Regions from separate parts of the Halomonas hibernica genome, predicted to be linked through region 1. Evidence: predicted binding sites of a transcription regulator. Region 1 holds the regulator's gene; the other holds the start of a gene.
What was found. Region 1 encodes sigma-54, which starts transcription at its own class of promoters, with help from an activator protein. Its sites were predicted from a motif close to TGGCACNNNNNTTGCTNT; they were not measured.
Positions count from the first base shown of each region.

Region 2: a site for sigma-54 is predicted at 3,720-3,737, ahead of FKN99_RS11910 (nitrate reductase). Genes of this name have one in related genera too.

Region 1 is NZ_VIFN01000001.1:402,960-410,182, forward strand. It holds gene pmbA (metalloprotease PmbA) at 9-1,349, shown strand; gene FKN99_RS01865 (HPr family phosphocarrier protein) at 1,360-1,629, opposite strand; gene rapZ (RNase adapter RapZ) at 1,672-2,604, opposite strand; gene FKN99_RS01875 (PTS sugar transporter subunit IIA) at 2,672-3,142, opposite strand; gene hpf (ribosome hibernation-promoting factor, HPF/YfiA family) at 3,147-3,455, opposite strand; gene FKN99_RS01885 (RNA polymerase factor sigma-54) at 3,554-4,966, opposite strand; gene lptB (LPS export ABC transporter ATP-binding protein) at 5,090-5,839, opposite strand; gene lptA (lipopolysaccharide transport periplasmic protein LptA) at 5,849-6,340, opposite strand; gene lptC (LPS export ABC transporter periplasmic protein LptC) at 6,349-6,921, opposite strand; gene FKN99_RS01905 (KdsC family phosphatase) at 6,921-7,223, opposite strand, start outside.
Region 2 is NZ_VIFN01000007.1:62,668-69,890, reverse strand. It holds gene nirB (nitrite reductase large subunit NirB) at 1-1,935, opposite strand, end outside; gene FKN99_RS11915 (NAD(P)/FAD-dependent oxidoreductase) at 1,938-3,221, opposite strand; gene FKN99_RS11910 (nitrate reductase) at 3,980-6,715, shown strand; gene cobA (uroporphyrinogen-III C-methyltransferase) at 6,675-7,223, shown strand, end outside.

The DNA of each region.
Region 1 (7,223 bases):
GAGGCTATATGGCACAGGCATTTGATGCATCCTCGCAGCAGGCACTGTTAACCGCGCGTGCAGAAGAGGCGTTGACCTTGGCCAAGCGCTTGGGAGCCGATGCGGCGGAAGTGGGCGCAAGCGTTGACCAGGGCGTGGGCGTTAGCGTGCGCTTGGGCGATGTGGAGACGGTTGAGCTTTCACGAGACCAGGGCATTGCCGTCACGCTTTACGTCGGCAAGCGCAAAGGAAGTGCATCGTCGAGTGACGCCAGCAGTGCCTCGATTCAAGCAACGGTTGAGAAAGCATTAGCCATTGCGCGTTATACCGGTGAAGACCCGGTGGCTGGCTTGGCGGATGCCGATCAGATGGCGACCGAATTGCCGGACCTTAAGGTTCATTACCCGTGGGCGCTGACAACTGAGCAAGCAATCGACCTTGCGCTTGCCTGCGAGCAGGCGGGTCGCGATGTTGAGGGTATTAGTCAGTCAGAAGGCGCGTCGCTTTCAAGCGGTGAGGGCGTACGGGTTTATGCTAACAGCCATGGTTTTTTAGGTACCCAAAAAGGCAGTAGTCACTCCCTTTCATGCATGCTCATTGCTCAGGATGAAGGCGGTATGCAGCGGGACTACGACTATACCTCTGCGCGTAATCCTCAGCATTTGCGCGACCCGGGTGAAGTAGGGCGCGAGGCTGCGGCCCGTACGCTGCGTCGGTTAGGTGCCAAGCGGCCGCCAACCGGCACCTTTCCCGTTCTGTTTGATCCTTCGCTGTCTAGTGGTTTGGTTGGGCATTTATTGGGCGCATTGGCGGGTGGCGCGCTGTATCGCCAATCCTCTTTCTTGTGTGACCGTTTGGGCACTCCGTTATTTCCTGAGTGGTTTAGTCTGGAAGAGCGCCCTATGGAAATAGGAGCGACCGCCAGTACGCCGTTTGATGGAGAAGGTGTGCAGACACGTAATAACCGCTTTATCGAACAGGGGCGTATCGCAAGCTATATGCTTTCGTCCTACAGTGCCCGTCGCTTGGGCATGCAAACCACGGGGAATGCTGGCGGTGCCCGCAACGTGCGTTTAGACGCACCCTTGCAGACGCGTGATGCGCTGCTTAAAACGATGGGTCGAGGCATTTGGGTTACCGAACTAATGGGCCAAGGCGTGAACGGCGTAACCGGGGATTACTCGCGTGGTGCGGCGGGCTTCTGGGTCGAGAATGGAGAAATCCAGTATCCGGTTGAAGAATTTACCATCGCTGGAAATCTTGAGCGTATGTTTTCAGGCCTTGTCGGTATCGGAAGTGATATCGATACGCGCGGCAGTATCCATACGGGCAGCTGGTTAGTGGATGCGATGACTGTCGCCGGTAGCTAAAAAAGCCGTACTACTGATCTTCGTCAAAGCGGGCGTCGAACAGCGCTTGGATTGCATCAAGCGCTTGTTCGGCATCCTCACCTTCCGCACAAATCCGCAGTTGGGTGCCGCAGGGTGCAGCTAGCATCAATAGCGACATGATGTTGGCTGCATCAGCCATTTGCTGCTGTTTATACACCTGTATGCTGGCGGAGTAGTGCTGGCTGCACTTCACCAGCTTTGTGGCGGCGCGAGCATGTAGGCCGCGCTGATTGGTCAGTGTTAAGGTTCTTTCTGGCACCCTGGGTCCTTTTTTCCGAGTGGTGTCATTAGGCGTAAGCGTTTACGTAGGGCTGGGCGTCTGCTCGGAAAATGGAGAAGCCGTCAGTGGCTCTGCCCGGGTTCCTCGTAGCGTGTATTGCAGCTCCAATTCTCGGTGACGCAACTGGACTTCGCCGATGAGCGGTGCCAGCTTTTGCGCCAGCTGCTCGGCAATATACACAGAACGGTGCTGCCCGCCGGTACAGCCAATAGCTACCGTCATATAGCTGCGCTGACTATTTTGGTAAGCAGGCAGCCAGCGCTCAAGCATTGCCTGAATATCATGGCTCATCTCTTCGACAATCGGGTAGCCGCGCAGAAACGCAATAATCGTGGCATCACGTCCTGTGTACTGGCGTAGCGTTGGGTCCCAATAAGGGTTGGGCAGGCAGCGTACATCAAAGACTAAATCTGCATCCATGGGTACGCCATGCTTGTAGCCGAACGACTCAAAGGTGAGTGTTAGCTGGTCCTTGCGCTGGTGGGCTACCTGGTCTGAAATGCGCCGACGCAGGTCGTGGACCGATAAGCGTGATGTATCAATCCGCAGGTCGGCCAAATCACGTATTTCGTTGAGCGTCTCTTCCTCTTTCTCTATTGCCTCTTCAAGCGTCATATCACTGTTGCGCGTTAACGGATGGCGTCGCCGTGTCGCAGAGTAGCGTTCAAGTAAAATACGTGAATCGGTGGTTAGATAGATAACCTGACAATCTATAGGCCGCGCGCGCAGCTCTTCAAGCAGTACGGGAAGACGCTCAAGCGCCGCTGGCAGGTTGCGGGCATCAATACTGACCGCTAGATGTGTGCGCTCACCCTCGTCACGGAGTTCGTCAACCAAAGAACCAAGCAACATGGCAGGGAGATTATCAATGGCGTAATAGCCAATATCTTCCAGCGCTTGTAAAGCGATTGACTTGCCAGAGCCAGAGCGGCCGCTAATAATCACCAGTTGCATAGTGGCTCTCTCTGATTGAACGTATAAAAGGGATAACGCATGAAAACGTGTTAGTCGTTATGGGCGATTATGGAGCGGCCTGTTCGCGAATCTTGCTCATCAGCAGGTCAAGCAAATCGCGCTGGCTGCTGGTTTTGCGTAATGCCTGGCGTGTGCTCGCATCATTCATAATGGTGGCCACTTGGCCCAAAAGCGACAAATGCGTGTCGTCAGCCTCTTCGGGAACAAGCAGCACAAAGACGAGGTCGACCGGGTCGCCATCAATAGCATCAAAATCAATAGGTTCTGATAATTTTAAAAAACCCGCAATAGGCGTAACGCAATGTGGGCTGCGCGCATGGGGGATGGCGACGCCGTTACCGATCCCCGTGCTGCCAAGGCGTTCCCGGCCGATCAGTCGGCTGAAAACTTCCTGACTATCCAGACTGGGTGTATTTTGAGCGATAAAGGTGCTGAAAAACTCCAGCACCCGCTTTTTGCTGCCCCCGGGCACGTCGTAAAGTACGCGCTCCGGGGGGAGGATGGTTTCCAACGTCATTGAATTAACGCACGCCAGCGCCTTGGGCGCGAGCTTGTGCTTTTTCCTTGTGCTTAACGAGTTGACGATCAATTTTGTCTGCTAAGGCGTCAATAGCGGCGTACATGTCGACATCTTCGGCGTCGGCATGTAGGTCGGCGCCTGCCGCATGAAGGGTGCACGCGGCATGTTGGCGCTCCTTCTCAATAGATAAGGTGACTTGTACCGTGGTGATGTGGTCGTAATGACGTTCGATGCGTTCAAGCTTTTCATTAACGTAGTCACGCAAGGCGTCAGTCAGTTCTACATGATGACCCGTGATATTTACTTGCATTGACGTGCTCCTTATCCATCGGACTGAATTTCGATTGTAACCCTTTTTACGGTGTTGCAAAGCCCCTGTCGCGAGTTTTGCCATTTCTCTTGTAACGACTAACGCAAACGACGACGTTCACTTGATGAGGGAATGCCCAGCGACTCACGATATTTCGCCACCGTACGGCGTGCCACTGTGATGCCGCCATCTCCCAGTAATGTCACCAAACGACTGTCCGAAAGAGGTTTGCCGGGAGGCTCATCTTGAATCAACTTTTTAAGCCGGGCGCGAATCGCGGTGCTTGAGTGGCTGTCTGCGCCATCCTGCCCGCTAATTTGGCTTGAGAAAAAGTACTTAAGTTCGAAGACGCCCCGTGGGGTATGGATATATTTTTGTGTGGTGACCCGAGAAATGGTTGATTCGTGCATCTCAACCGCCTCGGCAATATCGGCAAGAATCAACGGCTTCATCGCTTCTTCACCGTGCTCTAAAAAACCGATTTGGCGAGTGATAATCTCGCGTCCTACGCGTAGAAGCGTGTCGTTGCGGCTGGACAGGCTTTTGATTAGCCAGCGCGCTTCTTGCAAGTGCTCTTTTAAAAACTGGTTATCCTGACTCTTGTCTGCACGCTTGATTAAGCTGGCGTAGTCGGGCTGGATGCGCAGCCGGGGCAGGGCTTCAGGGTTAAGCTCCAGGTGCCAGCCTTCATGATCATGACGTACAACCAGGTCGGGCGTGATGTAGCTATCGTCGGTGGCGCCATAAGCACTGCCTGGGCGTGGGTCCAGGCTTCGGATCAGACCGATCACATCGTCTAGCTGCTCATCGTCCAGGCTTAGGCGGCGCTTTAATAGGCGCATGTCATTTTTGCCCAGCGCTTCTAGAAACTGACGAACCAATCGGCGCGCGGGAACCAGTAGGGGCGTGTCGTCGGGGAGCGTTGCTAGCTGAAGCATCAAACATTCACGCAAGTCACGGGCGAAGACGCCCGTTGGCTCGAACTGCTGTAAGCGCATCAGAATGGTCTCCAACTCTCGCTGGCTGAGACCTTCGATGCTCTGAGCACGTAACCCATCGCGGATATCGTTGAGCGGCTGCGTCAGGTAGCCATTGGCATCCAGTGCATCAATCAGGCTTTCGGCGATTAGCTGCTCACGAGCCGTAAAATCGGTCATCGCCAGCTGCCAAAGGAGATGCCCATGCAGGCTTTGTCCCGCGGCCTGGCGTTCAAAATCGGGGCCTTCGCTGCTGCCAGAGCTACCCATGTCCTGGTAAGTATCAGACCAGTCGCTATCGACAGAGAGTTCCTCGGGAATGCTTTCTGACCACTCCTCGCCGGGTGTTTCGACGGTCGCCTGCTCGCCGAACTCATCTTCCTGCTCCAGCATTGGGTTGGCATCCAGCGCCTGCTGAATTTCCTGACGTAGATCCAATGTCGATAGCTGTAGCAGTGCAATCGCTTGCTGCAGCTGAGGTGTCATGGTCAGCTGCGTACCGATACGCAATTGGAGAGAAGCTTTCATGACCATCTGAGAACCACTCGTTAATCGGAAAGCTTCACCCTAGTGCGAGTCATGTTGTTGTGCAAGTGCAATAAGCATGCCACTGATAAAATTTTTACTGCAGATCACTGTTTAGCGGTGAAATTAAATTTATAGGCGAAAATCAGCACCCAGGTAAACTTCCCTCACTTTTTGGTTATCAAGGATAGTCTGAGGACTACCGCCAGCAATGATATGGCCGTCACCGACAATATAGGCGATATCGCAAATATCCAGTGTTTCTCGGACGTTATGGTCAGTAATTAGCACGCCAATGTGGCGCTGTTTTAAGGCGCGAATAATGCTCTTGATTTCACCAACCGAGATGGGGTCGACACCTGCAAACGGCTCATCCAGCAAGATAAACGCGGGCTCTGTGGCCAAGGAGCGGGCAATTTCGACGCGCCGCCGCTCGCCGCCGGAAAGGCTCATGCCCAAGCTGTCACGGATGTGGGTAATATGAAAGTCGTCAAGCAGGGCCTCAAGCCGCTGCTCTCGTCCTGCCCTGTCCAGATCTTTGCGAGTTTCCAGAATCGCCATAATGTTATCCGCAACCGATAGCTTGCGAAAAATAGACGCTTCCTGGGGTAGATAGCCAATGCCGGCCATCGCGCGTTCGTGCATGGGAACGCGGGTTAAGTCTTGCTCGTCGATACGCACCGTACCCGCATCAGACTTCACCAGGCCCACAATCATATAAAATGATGTGGTTTTACCCGCGCCGTTAGGGCCAAGCAGGCCAACCACGCTGCCTTGAGCAATCTCTAGGCTAATGTCTTTAACCACGCGGCGGCGCTTATAGCTTTTTGCCAAGTGATTGGCGTAAAGAGTTTTTATGGGCGGTGCTTCCGCAATAGACATGGTTGGCTCCTATTGCGCTGGCTGAAGCGTCATACGAATACGCTGCGACTCGCTACCATTTACATCGGAGCGTGCCTGCACCACTTCGCGGTCAATGAAGTATTCCAAGCGGCCACCGGTAAACTGATCGCCCGCTTGGGTCAGTTCGGCCTGGTCAATAAGCTCTACACGCCGCTCTGCTACGTGATAAACCACGCGGCGTGCCCATCCTTCCATCGGCGCGTCCTGATCATCGAGTTGATTGCGTAGATAGGCCCGCTCACCGGTGGCAATAGCGCGAGAAAGCTCACCCGCATCGTTACGGATAATTTCAACGCGATCACCACGTAGCTGCATATTGCCTTGGCGAATATTGACATCGCCTGAATAAACGGCAGTGCCTGCACGCTGATCAAGGTCTAGCTGGTCGGCTTCTACTTCAATAGGGGCTTGGCTTGTCTGGGCCGCTGCCGATAGCGGCACCGCAAGGGCGAAAAGCGCGGTGCGAATAAAAGCGTTCATAGCGACTCCTAAGGATTTTGTGTTGCGGGGGGGTGATGGCCGCGGACGTTATCGGTTAGTCGGACCTGGCTATCATCAAGCCAAACATCCATACGTGATGCGCTCATTCGTTGAGGTGGCTGCTGAAACAGGGCGGGCGCCTCACTCCAGACATGACGCGCTACCCCATCATAATGTAATAACTCAGTATCAAGCTGCCAGCCTTCTGTAGGCGCCAGAAGCCGTGCATCACCAGACAGTGTTAGCGCTTGGGTGGCCGTGTTCAGAACGCCTTCGTTGGCGTGAGCGAGCCACTCTCGGTTATCACTATCAAACAGCGTCGCCTCGGGTTGAGTGACTTCGGCCAGGGTGCTTTGTGGTATGTAAACCAATAAAGGCGCGGCCAGCGACTGCTGGATATGCCCTGTTTCACCAAACAGCGTGATCTCGGCATTTTCCAGCACGTGGCCAGGCTCTTCAGCCTGCGCTTCTTCGTCAACGGGCCGGTCTTCCGGACCGCGTGGGTCCAGCCATACCAGCAGCCCCCCTAAAGCGATCACCAGGGCCGCTAACCCGACGCGTTTCTTGGTCCTTTGAAACATTACACGCGACCATTCAAATACGACTCAAGAACAGTACTCCAGTGGCCCTGCGCTTCAAGCAATGTATCGCAAATTTCACGTACGGCGCCGTGACCACCCAAGCGGTCGGTAATCCAGTCAGCGTGGGTATGCATGTAATCGGGTGCGTTGGGTACCGTAATGCCAACGCCTGCGCGTTTGATAGGCGCAAGATCAGGCAAGTCATCGCCGCAGTAAGCCACCTGACTTAGGTTCAGATTGAGGCGCTCGCACAGCGCTTTCAAAGTAGTGAGCTTATCTTCGCAGCCCTGATGGACAAGGTT
Region 2 (7,223 bases), on a different contig from region 1:
GCAGGATTTCACCGTACGCAGCGACTTGCCGTAGGCGTGGCCGGTTTCAAAGCCGGCCTCAATCAGCTCGCCCCAGATCTCAGGCAGGTCTTCCAGGCGGGCGCCGAACAGATCGATCCGCTGGCCGCCAGTGATCTTGCTATAAAGGCCATACTTTTGCGCTACTTGGCCCAGCACCACCAGTTTACCCGGCGTGATTTCCCCGCCTGCAATGCGCGGCACCACCGAGTAGGTGCCGTTTTTCTGCATATTGGCCATGAAGGTGTCGTTGGTATCCTGAAGCGGGATATGCGCGGCATCGGTAATCGGCTCGTTAAAGCAGGAGGCGAGAATAGAACCTACGGCAGGCTTGCAGATATCGCAGCCCAAGTGGTGGGTGCTAGGCGCGCCGTGCTTTTCGATCAACTCGCTGAAGGTCTTGATGCCCTCCACACGCACGATGTCGTAAAGCTCTTGGCGGGTGTGCTGAAAGTGCTCGCAAATCGACTTATCCACCTCAACGCCGCGTGCGGCCAATTCATGATCCACCACGCTTTTCAACAGCGACGCGCAGCCACCGCAGCCGGTGCTGGCGCGGGTATCACCTTTCACGGATGCCAAGTCGCTGGCGCCTGCGTCAATGGCCGTACAAATGCTGGCCTTGGTGACGTTATGGCACGAGCAGATCATCGCTGTTTTCGGCAGGGCATCCGGGCCAAGTGCCGGGGCGGCGTCGCTTTGCGGCAGAATCAGTGAGGCGGGCTCTTTGGGCAGCTCGATACCGTTGGAGTAGTACTGAAGCAGTGTGTCGTAGACGCTGTTATCGCCCACCAGCATGGCCCCCAGAAGCTTCTTGCCGTCACTTGAGACCACCATCTTGCGGTAAATCTGGGTAAGTGGGTCAAGGTAGCGAAACATCCGCGCGCCGGGGTTTTGGTTGCCATGGGCATCGCCAATCGAACCTACGTCTACCCCCAGAAGTTTAAGCTTGGTGCTCATATCAGCACCGGTAAAAGAAGCGTCGCCGCCGGTGAGCGTCGAAAGCGCTGTCTTGGCCATCTGATAGCCAGGCGCCACCAGGCCAAAAATACTCTGATTCCACAGCGCCACTTCGCCAATGGCTAAAATCGCCGGGTCGCTGGTTTGGCACTGATCGTTGATCACTACGCCGCCGCGCTCGCCGATTTCCAGGCCACACTCCCGGGCCAACTGATCACGCGGGCGAATACCCGCCGAGAACACGATCAGGTCGGTTTCCAGTATTTTGTCATCCTGAAAGACCATGCGATGGCGGCTGGTTGCGCCATCTTCAATGCGCTGAGTGGCACGCTCGGTGAGTACCTGAACACCCAGTGCTTCGATCTTTTCGCGCAGCAGTTCGCCGCCCTCGCTATCCACCTGCATGGGCATCAGGCGTGGAGCAAACTCGATTACCGCGGTTTCCAGACTTAACCCGCGCAGCGCGTTAGCCGCTTCCAGACCCAGCAGGCCGCCGCCCACCACAACGCCGGTGGCCGCACTTTGCGCCGCCTCGCGGATGGCGTCCAGGTCGTCCAGCGTGCGATAGACTAGGCAGCCTTCGCGATCGTTACCGGGAATGGGCGGCACGAACGGGTAGGAGCCGGTGGCCATTACCAGCTGATCATAGGCGTAATGGCCGCGCTCGGTGGCTAGCGTTTTTGCCGCGCGGTCGATGGAGACCACCGCTTCGCTGCTGTTGAATGTCACGCCATGGCTTGCGTAGTAGTCGCCATCGCACAGGGCCAGCGCTTCGGCGTCGCGGCCCTTGAAGTATTCAGAAAGGTGCACGCGATCATAAGCACGGTGGCGCTCTTCGCCAAACACGGTGACGCTCATCTGCGACAAGGCGCCGTTTTCAACCAACTGTTCGACCAGGTGGTGGCCGACCATACCGTTACCAATAATAATTACGTTGCGTTTAGAGGTGGTGGACATGGCTAAGCTGCCTCCAGCGTCGATGAGGGAGTGGGTGGGGTATCAAGAAGCAGGGCGTTGGCATCGGCTTCACCGAACAGCAACGCTTGGCGGCAGGTGCCTAGATTGGTTTTGGCCAGCGCTTGGGCGAAATACCAGGGACCGGAATGGGTATCGCCATACAGCACCGCGCCTTCAAGTCTTTCGTTACGCAGTAACAAACGGCGGTAATCACCGCTTTCCGGGTCGCTGTAATGCAGTACTTCGTGTTCTGGCGCAGCCTCGGTGGGGCCAAACGCGTAAAGGGCCACGCCGCTGATTTTAAGCTTGGTGGCGGTCGGCGCCTCACTATAGCGGGCGCTGCCATCGCCACACAGCGTGTTGGCTAACACATCTACTTGGCGCCAGATTGGCTCGACCAGGCCGTAGGTGTGCTGCTCGAACTGGCAGCACTCACCCAATGCGTGAATACGCGGGTCTGAGGTGGTGAGCGTGTCATCAACCATGATGGCGCGCTGCGTTGCCAGGCCTGCCAGATGGCCCAGTTCTGCGTTAGGTGTAATACCGGTTGCCACGATGACGCTCTGAGCAGGCAGACGCTGGCCATCCCCGAGTACAACAACGGCTAAGTTGCCTGCGCCATCGTCTTCAAAATGGCGGATGCGCGCATTGGTTAAGATGGTCAAGCCACGCAGGGTAAGCGTCGTTTCAAGCAGCCCAGCGGCCATGCTATCCAGCTGACGATTCATCAATCGCTCGCTGCGCTGTAGAACGCTGACGCTGGCACCCCGCTTGCGAAGCCCTTCGGCGGCCTCCAGGCCCAACAAACCGCCGCCGATTACGACACATTCGCCGCCCTGTAGGGCAAGCGTTGCGAGCGTGTCGGCATCTTGCAGGGTACGAAACCCATACACGCCGTTAAGGCCAATGCCGGGAACCTCGGGCAGCGTTGGGCGTGAGCCGGTGGTAATCACCAAGCGGTCATAGGTCAGCGTGCGGCAGGTAGTGACAACACGCTGCTCTTCGCGGTTGATCTCCAGCACGCATTCATTCAGGTGGAGGGTGATACCTTGCTTGGCGTACCACTGCGCATCCCGCAAGGTGAGGGCGCTAGGCGGCATTTCATCGGCGAGCAGTGGCGATAGCAGTATCCGGTTATAAGCGGGAGATGCTTCTGCACCAATCACCGTTATCTGCTGGGGTCGGTGAGGCAATTTAACGACCGCCTCTAGCAGACGCTGGCTCGCCATGCCGTTGCCGATAATGACCAAGTGATCATCAGACGAGCACCGAGAGATAGCGATCATAGGTTGCTCCTTACAGTTTAGCGCTTGGCTACAAATGCCTATCCACAAATACTCGGCAGCGCTGAAGAAAAGCCAATAAAAAAAGCCCCTGAGTCAGCGTCCCGGGCAAGTGGATTACCAGGAAAACCGTATCAGGGGCTTCGTTGCCCGGTAGCTGAGGCCAAACCCGTTTGTTGGGTTTCGCACAGAGCAGCCACCGTTGGCTGCCCGCTAAGCTTAAATTTATCTAACCAGTACAGGGCAATTAATCAGCCAAATATCGTTAATTATTTATTTTTATATTGATTATCAATGCTTTGGTTTAAAGAGGTAGATTGAAGGCAGCGCCTTTTCAGCCGCTTACGCTCAGCCTGCGCACGCTATTGGTGCGCTAAGCGGTAAGAATGCACCGTGAGTAGTCAACGTTAGCAAAAAACCTGCCTACAAGATAAGTCGAAAGATATTTTATTGGTTATTAACCTTCTGTTTAATTTGGTGTTTTTGTTTTAATGGGTTGGTTGGCGTAGGCCTTGCTATTACCTTGGCAACAAGCAACAAAGCACAAATGGGTTTATCGGCACAATAAAATGCAGCCATCGAGTTTGAGGGGCAAATAACAACGCTAACGCCATCAGACGACAGGCCATTAATAAGTATGTCCAATCCCAGCAGTGCGACATTTGGCACCGGTGCAGGTGTCCCTGAGACAACGGCGTCCAGGCAGGCTTTTTGTGAGGCTCGCTTGGGCGCTTTTTGCTTTTAAGCGGGAGGAAATCAGTATGTCCCAGGCCACACGCTCGGCTTGTAAAGCAAACACAACGTGCCCTTATTGCGGTGTCGGCTGCGGCGTAATCGCCACTGTGGCTAGCGGCACAATCAGCGCCGTTGAAGGCGACCGTGACCACCCCGCCAACTTTGGTCGGCTATGTGTGAAAGGCTCGGCACTTCACGAAACCCTCGGCCACCATGACCGGCTCACCACGCCCTGGGTCGATGGCCAAGCGGTTGACTGGAATGTGGCGTTAACCACCTTGGCAGAGCGGTTGCAAACAACTCGCGCAACTTACGGCGCTGAGTCAGTCGGTGCCTATCTTTCAGGCCAGCTATTGACCGAAGATTACTATGTGGCCAATAAGCTATTTAAAGGCTTTTTAGGCACGCCGCACCTGGATACCAACTCACGGCTCTGCATGGCCTCTGCCGTGGCGGCGTATAAACGTTCGTTGGGCGCGGATGCCGTTTCCTGCAACTATGAAGATATTGAAGAGGCCGAGCTGGTGGTGCTGGTGGGCTCGAATCTGGCCTGGAACCATCCAGTACTCTATCAGCGCTTGAAGGTCGCCAAAACGCGCAATCCGCTGATGCGGGTGGTGGTCATCGACCCACGCGTGACCGACAGCTGCGAAATTGCCGACCTTTACCTCGGCATCGCACCCGGCAGCGATGCGGTGCTGTTCAACGGTCTGCTGGCCTGGATGGCTGAGAATAACAAGCTGGATCAGCTCTATCTGGACCGCCATACACAAGGTTTCGACGAAGCGCTACTGGCCGCGAGCCACTGCGACATTAATGGCGTGGCGGCGATATGTGATATCGACCCAGAGCGGCTGGAGACCTTTTACTACTGGTTTGCCAGCCAACTCCATGTCGTGACGCTCTACTCCCAGGGCGTCAATCAATCCACAAGCGGTACTGATAAGTGCAACGCGATCATCAACTGTCATCTGGCGGGCGGCAAAATCGGCTTGCCGGGGGCGGGGCCTTTCTCGATTACCGGCCAACCCAATGCCATGGGCGGGCGTGAAGTGGGTGGGCTTGCCAACCAGCTGGCCGCGCATATGGATTACCACACGCCCGGCGCCCTCAGGCGAGTCACCCGCTTCTGGGCGACGGAAACGTTAACGCCTGAATTGCCCCAGGCGCCTGGCTATAAGGCGATTGAGCTTTTTGAAGCAGTTGAGTGGGGCGACATAAAGGCGCTGTGGATAATGGCCACCAACCCGGTGGTCAGCTTGCCGGATGCCGCCCGCGTGCGGCGTGCGCTTGAAAAGTGCCCACTGGTAATTGTGTCTGAGTGCGCCAGCCATACCGACCTGCTGGCGTACGCCGATATCATTCTGCCCGCGACGGGGTGGTCTGAAAAAGACGGCACGGTGACCAATTCCGAGCGGCGTATTTCACGGCAGCGTGGTTTGCTACCTGCGCCTGGCCAGGCACGTCACGACTGGTGGATTATGTGCGAAGCCGCCAAACGGTTGGGCTTTCATGAGGCGTTTGACTATAACCATCCCCATGAGATTTTTGATGAGCACGCGCGCCTTTCCGGCTTCGAGAATGAGGGAGAGAGCAAACGGCTATTCGATATTTCCGGCCTGGTGGGACTTGGGCGCGAGGGCTACGACGCGCTGGCGCCTATTCAGTGGCCGGTGACGTCTTCAGCGCCTCACGGAACGGCGCGGTTATTTGAAGATGGCAAGTTTGCCACGCCTGATGGGCGCGCCAACTTCATCGCCATAACGCCGCGCTTGCCGGAGCAACGCTTAAGTGACGCCTACCCGCTGCGCCTGAACACCGGGCGTATTCGTGATCAGTGGCACACCATGACGCGCACGGCGCGTGCGCCCCGGCTAATGAACCATCGCCACGAGCCGTTTATTGAGCTCCATCCAGACGATGCTGCGAACTATGGCATTGGCGACCAGCAACTGGCAGTATTGTCCGCCGCCAGTGGCGAGTACCGGGGGCGCGTGCGAATCTCGAATGCCCAGCGGCGTGGCGAGGTGTTTATTCCCATGCACTGGAGCGATGCGTTCAGTAAATCGGCGCGTAGCGGTGCCATGCTAAAAGCTTTGACCGACCCTGTGTCAGGCCAGCCAGAAGCCAAGCACGGCGCTGTGGCGCTGGCACCGCTTGAAGCAGCTTGGGAGGCAACGCTGTTGATTGCCCATCCATTAGGGGATAATAGTCAGGAAGTGCCCCCGTGGTGCAGAAGCGATTATTGGGCACGCGTACCCATGCAGGGCTGTCAGCGTTGGCAGCTGGCTGATGCAAAGCCGGTACATGATTGGCTGGCGCTACTCACTACGTGGCTACCCGAAGGGGCTTCTTTGTGGTGTGAAGACAGCGGCAATGGCCGCTTGCGCGCTGCGGCTATTGTGCGGGGCAAACTGCGCTGGTGGCTGATGGTCGGCCCGCCGCGCGAATTGCCCGGGCTTGCCTGGCTTGAAGCGCGTTTTAACGAAACAGCCATCAGTGATAAGCACCGGCGCCGACTGCTGGCGGGGTGCGAAGATGGCGCTGCGGATACCGGCCCCGTAGTATGCAGCTGCCACCAAGTGGGCCAGGCGGCGATTGTTAATGCTATTCGTGCCGGTGATACCAGCGTTGAAGCGTTGGGCGCACGGCTTGCTTGCGGAACCCAATGCGGTAGTTGTTTGCCTGAATTGAAGTCCCTGATTGAAGAGGAGCGTTCACATGCGCGTGCTAAGCAAGCGTCTACTACAGAAGTGGCCTGAGGCCACGTTGTGCTTTACGCAGCGCGTGCTGTCGCCGTTCCAGCGTTCCCCACGCAGCGCCTCAAGCACTCCTTCGCTTAAGCTACGCGGCGAATGCACGGCTGGGCATGTGTATCTGGTTGGTGCGGGCAGTGGTGATATGGAGCTGTTAACGCTGAAAGCCGCGCGGCTGTTAATGCAGGCCGATGCTATCGTGTATGACCGTTTGGTAGGCGACGATGTGTTAGGGCTGGTTCCGCTTTCCGCTGAGCGTTACTACGTTGGCAAGGCCAGCGGCCATCACAGCATGCCGCAAGCGGAAATTGGCACCTTGATGGTCAAATTGGCAACCGCCGGCAAATCGGTGGTGCGCTTGAAAGGCGGTGACCCCGGCATATTTGCGCGTATGGGCGAAGAGCTTGCCGCCCTGGCGGATGCCAATGTGCCCGCACACATTGTGCCCGGGATTACTGCGGCGTCTGCCGCCGCCGCAAGTTTGGGGATTCCGCTGACCGACCGGGGCCACTCT